One region of the Asaia sp. VD9 genome, then DNA from elsewhere that is predicted to be linked to it. Evidence: riboswitches for the same ligand, from Rfam matches in the RefSeq annotation. Region 1 holds a riboswitch; the other holds the start of a gene.
What was found. Region 1 has a riboswitch for cobalamin ahead of WFJ47_RS06895 (HoxN/HupN/NixA family nickel/cobalt transporter). Riboswitches for the same ligand answer to the same signal wherever they lie in the genome.
Positions count from the first base shown of each region.

Region 2: it holds a riboswitch for cobalamin, as region 1 does, so the genes downstream of both, WFJ47_RS02565 (DUF1636 domain-containing protein) here and WFJ47_RS06895 (HoxN/HupN/NixA family nickel/cobalt transporter) in region 1, are expected to answer to the same signal.

Region 1 covers NZ_JBBCQM010000004.1:115,806-119,014, reverse strand. The annotation lists gene WFJ47_RS06900 (NAD-dependent succinate-semialdehyde dehydrogenase) at 1-904, opposite strand, end outside; cobalamin riboswitch at 1,151-1,366, shown strand; gene WFJ47_RS06895 (HoxN/HupN/NixA family nickel/cobalt transporter) at 1,480-2,514, shown strand; gene WFJ47_RS06890 (TonB-dependent receptor domain-containing protein) at 2,651-3,209, opposite strand, start outside.
Region 2 covers NZ_JBBCQM010000002.1:21,794-25,002, reverse strand. The annotation lists gene cobN (cobaltochelatase subunit CobN) at 1-268, opposite strand, end outside; gene cobW (cobalamin biosynthesis protein CobW) at 272-1,285, opposite strand; gene WFJ47_RS02565 (DUF1636 domain-containing protein) at 1,282-1,890, opposite strand; cobalamin riboswitch at 1,854-2,060, opposite strand; gene WFJ47_RS02560 (response regulator transcription factor) at 2,179-2,895, shown strand; gene WFJ47_RS02555 (ATP-binding protein) at 2,892-3,209, shown strand, end outside.

The DNA of each region.
Region 1 (3,209 bases):
TCACCCCTTGCTCGAGCGGATCGCCGTAGCGGAAATCGGTTAGGGCATCGGACAGGCGACGCACGAAATCATCGGCAAGGGATTCGTGAACGATCATGCGCTTGGCAGCGGTGCAGACCTGACCGTTATTGGACATGCGCCCGGCGACGGCACGGGGAATAACCTCGTCGAGATTGGCATCATCGAGCACGATGAACGGGTCAGACCCTCCGAGTTCGAGTGTCGTTTTCTTCAGGGCCTTGCCTGCCTGCGCAGCCACCGCACTGCCAGCGCGCTCACTGCCTGTGAGGGCAACGCCGCGTACCTCCGGGCGGGCGATCAGTTCCTCGGAGACGTCGTTATCGATGAAGAGATTGGTCCAGGCACCCTTGGGGGCGCCAGCTTCAAGGAACAGGGATTCGAAGGCGAGGGCGCATTGCGGCACGCCAGGGGCATGCTTTGCCAGCACGACATTGCCTGCCATCAAATTGGGGCCTGCCACCCGGGCGAGCTGATAATAGGGGAAGTTCCACGGCTCCACGCAGTAGATGACACCGAGAGATTGGCTCAACACTGTTGCGCGCCCCTCGCTCACCTTGATCTCCCGTGGCGCGAGGAAGTCTTCGGCATTTTCGGCATAGTAGGCCAGGATTTTGGCCGAGAGCTCGGTTTCGGCAATCGCCTCGGGTAGGACCTTACCCATCTCGATCGAGATCAGACGGGCATATTTTTCCTTGCTCTGCTCGAGGATCTGCGCGGCTTTGCTGATGATTGCTCTGCGCTCCGCAAAGCTGCGATGGCGCCAGTCACGCTGGTAAAAATCATGGGCGGCTTCAAGCTTCTCGAAAGCCTGCGCCTTGGTATGAAGCTCGAATTCGCGCTCGGTCTTGCCCGTGGCGGGGTTGATCGTACGGTAGAGACTCATCGTCTTCTGCTCCTGTCTTTTCATGCACCCGATGCGTAACCGGGCCGGTGTCACGGTTTCAGAAAACCTGAACCGGCTCATGGTTTCGTCGAAAATCATCTGCCCATGAGCCGCCGGTCCGGTGGAGGCGCTGCATCTGGGGCTGATCGCCGGTCGCGTCCGGACAAGCGGAGGGGGCAACGTTAGCCGCGAAAAAGACCCAGGCGTAAGGTCAAAAGAGGCTTGGCTTGCGGGGGCGGGAGCGGCTACGACCGAGGGGTCGAAGGTCTTGCGCGAGCAAGTGAATAGGGAATGCCGAACGGACTGGCTGATCGTCATGGGATCGGGTTCGAGGCGGCAGCTGTCCCCGCAACTGTGAGCGGCGAGTTTTTCCGCACAAACCACTGGGTGCCTGCACCTGGGAAGGGGCGGAAAAGCGATGAACCGCGAGCCAGGAGACCTGCCTTCGTCCCATCAGACTGTCAGGCCGGACGGGACGATCCGCCAGAGGGAGAAAAAGCGCGTGAGCCGACCAGCCCCACCCGTTCCACTTCTGTTCAAAGCCCAGGGTGACATCAAGCGATCGGGGAGGGGTCATGCAAGCTGACCTCATCGCCCAGCCCACGCGCAGCCTGAGGCTGCGTGTCAGCCTGCTCGGTGCCGGATTGCTCCTGGCCAATATGGCGCTCTGGATATGGACGTTCATCATGTTCCATGACAGGCCGCTGCTGCTTGGGAATGCACTCCTGGCCTATGGGTTCGGATTACGTCATGCGGTCGATGCCGACCATATCGCCTCCATCGATAATGTGACCCGAAAATTCATTCAGATGGGGCGGCAACCTCTGCTGACCGGGTTCTGGTTTGCCATCGGCCATTCGATGATCGTGGTGCTGGCCGCGCTGGGAACGGCTCTGTTGTCCCAGGCCATGCAGGATCGTTTCGGCGCCTGGCGCGATATTGGTGGCGTGGCGAGCACGCTTGTGTCAGCGGGTTTCCTCTTTGCGCTGGCCATCACCAATTTCATCGTGCTCCGCGGTGCGTGGCGGGCCTGGCGGCACGTCAGGGCCGGGGGCGCGGTCGAGGAAGTCGATATCGATGCCCTCATGAGCAAGGGCGGCCTCCTGTCGCGTCTGCTCTATCCGCTGTTTCGCCTCGTCTCGCGTAGCTGGCATATGGTGTTATTGGGGTTTCTGTTTGGGCTCGGATTTGACACGGCGACCGAGGTTTCCCTGCTCGGACTTTCGGCATCCCAGGCGAGCCGGGGCGTTTCTGTCGCGGCCATCATGATCTTTCCGGCCTTGTTCGCTGCCGGTATGGCGCTGATTGATACGGCTGACGGTGTGCTGATGCTGGGGGCCTATCGTTGGGCTTTTGTCGATCCCTTGCGCAAGCTCCGCTACAATATCATCATCACGCTGATTTCTGTCATCGTGGCGGTCGGGATTGGAAGTATCGAGACGCTCAAGCTGCTGGGGGATCAGATCGGGTTCCAGGGGCGCTTCTGGCAGGCTGTATCGGCAGTGAGCGACAGTTTTAATCAGATCGGTTTCATCGTAATCGGGTTATTTCTACTGGCCTGGATGCTGTCGCTCCTGTTCCACCGCGCCGGCAGGAAGCGCTCCCGATGAGACGGACCGGCTCCTGTAGCACACCCTCTTCATGAGCGAGGCCGCAGGCGTCCGTCCGGAAATCCCGTCTTGCGGTTGTCTGCAGAGAGAAGCGTCTGCAAGTCCCTCCGCGCTCGGTTCTTTCGAAAAGGGCGCGTCAGAAGTGAGCGCCCACACGCATCTGGAAATTGCGTCCGATCAGAGCCTCGTAATAACGCGCCGGATCATAAATTCCGGAATCCCGTGGCAGGGCATCGGTAATATTATTGACGACGAAGCCCGCCGAGAGATTACGGGTGATCTCATATCCGACAGAGAGATTGAAATAGGCAAAGGCGGGGCGCTTGTTGCCCTGATAGCGGTTATCCGGCACCTGCTGCATGAAGACACTGGGCCCGTACCAGAGTGTCTGCCATTGCGCGCTGAGTGCCCCGCTTTGCCATGTGGCGTTCAGGGTCATGTTGTCCTTGGGTGAGGCTATGCGTCCCGCCAGAAGATAGCTGCTGCCCAGATAATCCTGCTCGCTCTTGAAATAATGAACGTAGTTACCCTGCAGATCGACCAGTCCCCAGGACTCGCTTAGGCCAAAACGTGTAAGCGGCGTTCCATATTCCGCCGTTGTCTGCAGCGCCTGCGTCTCGTAACGCGCGATATTATAATAGCCGGACTGGAAATCGCTGATCTGCCCGGTTGCGTCACGACTGACATGCGTACAA
Region 2 (3,209 bases), on a different contig from region 1:
AGTACTCCGTGCCGCCCAGCAGGCGCACGACCACACAACGGGCACCTGCAATGGTCTGCTCGATATAGAGATCGACCGAAAGGGGGTGACGCAGGCGCGACAGGGTCGCGACCTGAAGACTCGGATCCCGCGTTTCATGGATCGCCCGCATCCCCAACAGATCGCTTTCGGAAAAAGAGAGCAGGATCAGATCGGCAGGCGCATGGGCGAGATCCTCGGCCTGTGCCTGCCCGTCCAGATCATGCGATTCCCGAAAGAGGATATGCATGGATCAGGCTTCGTCGAAGCTGCGCTGCACCGCCACGGGGTCCAGACCGTGCAGCCCGATCACCACGAGTTGGCCAGGGGACGCCTCGCCCTGTTCGAAGGCATGACGAATACGCGCGCCCACGGCCTGAACGCCCAGACGCAGTCTCTTGCCCGCAATGCGCGCATAGCCCTTCATACGCAGCACGTCATGGGCGCGCGCCACATGCTCCAGCCGTGCGATGAACGCCTCGACACTTTCCTGCTCGCGGAGCGGCAGGACAAAACTGGTGAAATCGTCATGTTCATGCTCATCCGCTCCGTCATGATGCGAAGGGCGCGCAGCGAGATCGTCCTCAGCCGCGGCGGAGAGGCCCAGAATGACGGCAGGATCGACGCGCCCTTCGCGTGCACGGATCAGGCGAACGCGCCGGGATCGCGTGGCGAGCCCGGCCTCGATCGCTGCCAGTTCTGCCTCATCGAGTAGATCAGTCTTGTTGAGTACCACCAGATCGGCGCAATCAAGCTGGTCCTCATAGACTTCCTCGATCGGGTTGTCGTGATCGAGCGAGTCATCCGCCTCGCGCTGGCGCGCGACCGCCTCGGGATCATCGGCGAAACGGCCATCGACTACGGCCGGAGCATCGACCACGGTGATCACGCCATCCACCGTCATGCGCGTGCGCACGCTCGGCCAGCCAAAGGCCTTGAGCAGCGGCTTGGGCAGGGCCAGACCCGAGGTTTCGATCACGATATGCTCGGGCGGTGACGAGCGATCCAGAAGGGCTTCCATAGTCGGGATGAAATCATCCGCCACCGTGCAGCACAGACAGCCATTGGTCAGCTCGACAATATCTTCTTCCGGGCAGTTGGGCAGGCTGCATCCGCGCAATGTCCCGCCATCGATACCCAGCGAACCGAATTCATTGACGACGATGGCGATGCGCCGCCCGTTCGATTTCTCGATGAGATGACGCAGCAACGTGGTCTTTCCGGCGCCGAGAAAGCCGGTGATGATGGTAACGGGTATCTTGCTCATGCGAGGTTTCCGGAAGCTTGTGGGGAGATCGTGCCATCCGCAGGAGAGGCCTTGCCGGGAGCAGCGTCGACCATGGAGGGAAAACGCCCCAGGATAACGTTACCCAAGCTCTCAGGGCGACGCGACGGCATGACCGTACCGGAGGGCGAACGCGCATAGGCCTGTGCATAGAGCAGCAGATCGGGCGCCAGTCCGGGATGAAGACGGCCCAGAAGCCAGGACCATTTCCCCGGCATGGAAAGCGTCGCCGTGCACCCCTGCTGGCAGGCCGCCAGGCAGCGCACCCCCTGAACACGCACGGCAGTTTCCCCTGCCAACGCGGCCAGCGCATCATGCAGGGCCTCGCCTCCGTCACGACAGGTCTGGCAGACATGCAGAACAGGCGTCTCGCCTGGTGAAAGGATCGGTTCGGCCATGGGCCCTCCCGGACCGGGCCCGGCGTCCCGAAAAATCCGGGCGACGGGCAAGAAAGGCGCAAAGTCGATTGCCGGCACGAACCAGCCCGCCCCGACCTGCACCTCTCGGCGCTGGACAGGATCCGTCTCTCTCCGGGCACCCCGCCGGACAGCGAAATCAGCGATATGACGGCAGGTCTCCTGGCTCATGGCACCGGTTTCCCGGAGCCGTCGCCCCCTTCCCGGAGCACACTCCAGTGGGATATGGCGACGGTCTTGCACCATCTACAGTTGCGGGGGCAGCGCGGGACTGGCGCGTCACCGCGCGCACCCGCTTCCCTTTTCACCCCTTGCAGGGCACCGTCGGCCCCTGTCTAGCAGGTTTGCCGAAACCGATGCAAAGCGGCAGAGCGCTGCGCCGATCATCCTGTTTCCATCTTGAAACATCATGTCGACCCCTGACATCATCGGCGCGCCACCCCATGATACGAGTGAGGGATGACCCCCATGCCTCATCTTCTTGTTGTCGATGACGATCAGGACATCCTGACGCTGCTCGGCACGTTCCTGCGCAAGCATCAGCATCGTGTCTCCACCGCGCAGGATGGCGCAGCGATGTTCGCCATTCTCGATACCGAGCCGGTCGATCTCATCATTCTCGACATCATGCTGCAGCATGAAGACGGCTTCAGCCTGTGCCAACGCCTGCGTGCCACGTCCCGCGTGCCGGTCATCATGCTCTCCGCCATGGCCGACCACACGGATCGGGTGGTGGGGCTGGAAATCGGCGCCGATGATTATCTGACCAAACCCTTCGACCAGCGCGAATTGCTCGCCAGGGTGAAAGCCGTGCTGCGCCGCAGCAATGCTGTGGACGACCCGGCGCCCTCCCTGCGCCCCAGCCTGCGTTTCGGAAGCTGGGTTCTGGATGTCACAAGACGCGAATTGCGCGCCTCCGATTCCTCACTGGTTCCCCTCTCAGGTGGCGAATTCGACCTGCTGCTTTCCTTTGCCGAGCATCCACAGCGTGTGCTGACACGCGACCAGCTCATGGATATGGCGCGCGGCCCCGACCATGCCGCATTCGATCGCAGCATCGACGTGCAGGTGAGCCGCCTGCGCGCCAAGCTGGAGGAAGACCCCAGAAATCCGACCTTGATCCGTACCGTGCGCAATGGGGGCTATCTGTTCGCCTCCGCGGTAAAACGCTCATGACGCGACGCTTTCTCATGCAGGACACGATATCGCGCCGCCTGATCGTGACCGTCGCTCTGGCGGCGGCGGTGACATTGCTTCTGCTCGAACTCTTTGTGGCCTTTGGCGGTCAATGGACAAAGCCCGATATAGAGGCCACGGGCATGGTGCGCGAGGTGGCGTCTGTCATTCGCATGACCGGCGCCGCGCCAGCAGAACACCGTCCCGCCCTGCTTCAGGCAGCCAATACGACCGAACTGCATTTCGCCTGGTATGCCCCACACTCTCCCCTCGCCCTCGCCCTGGAGCACGGCCATTACCGGGCGATGGAGGTA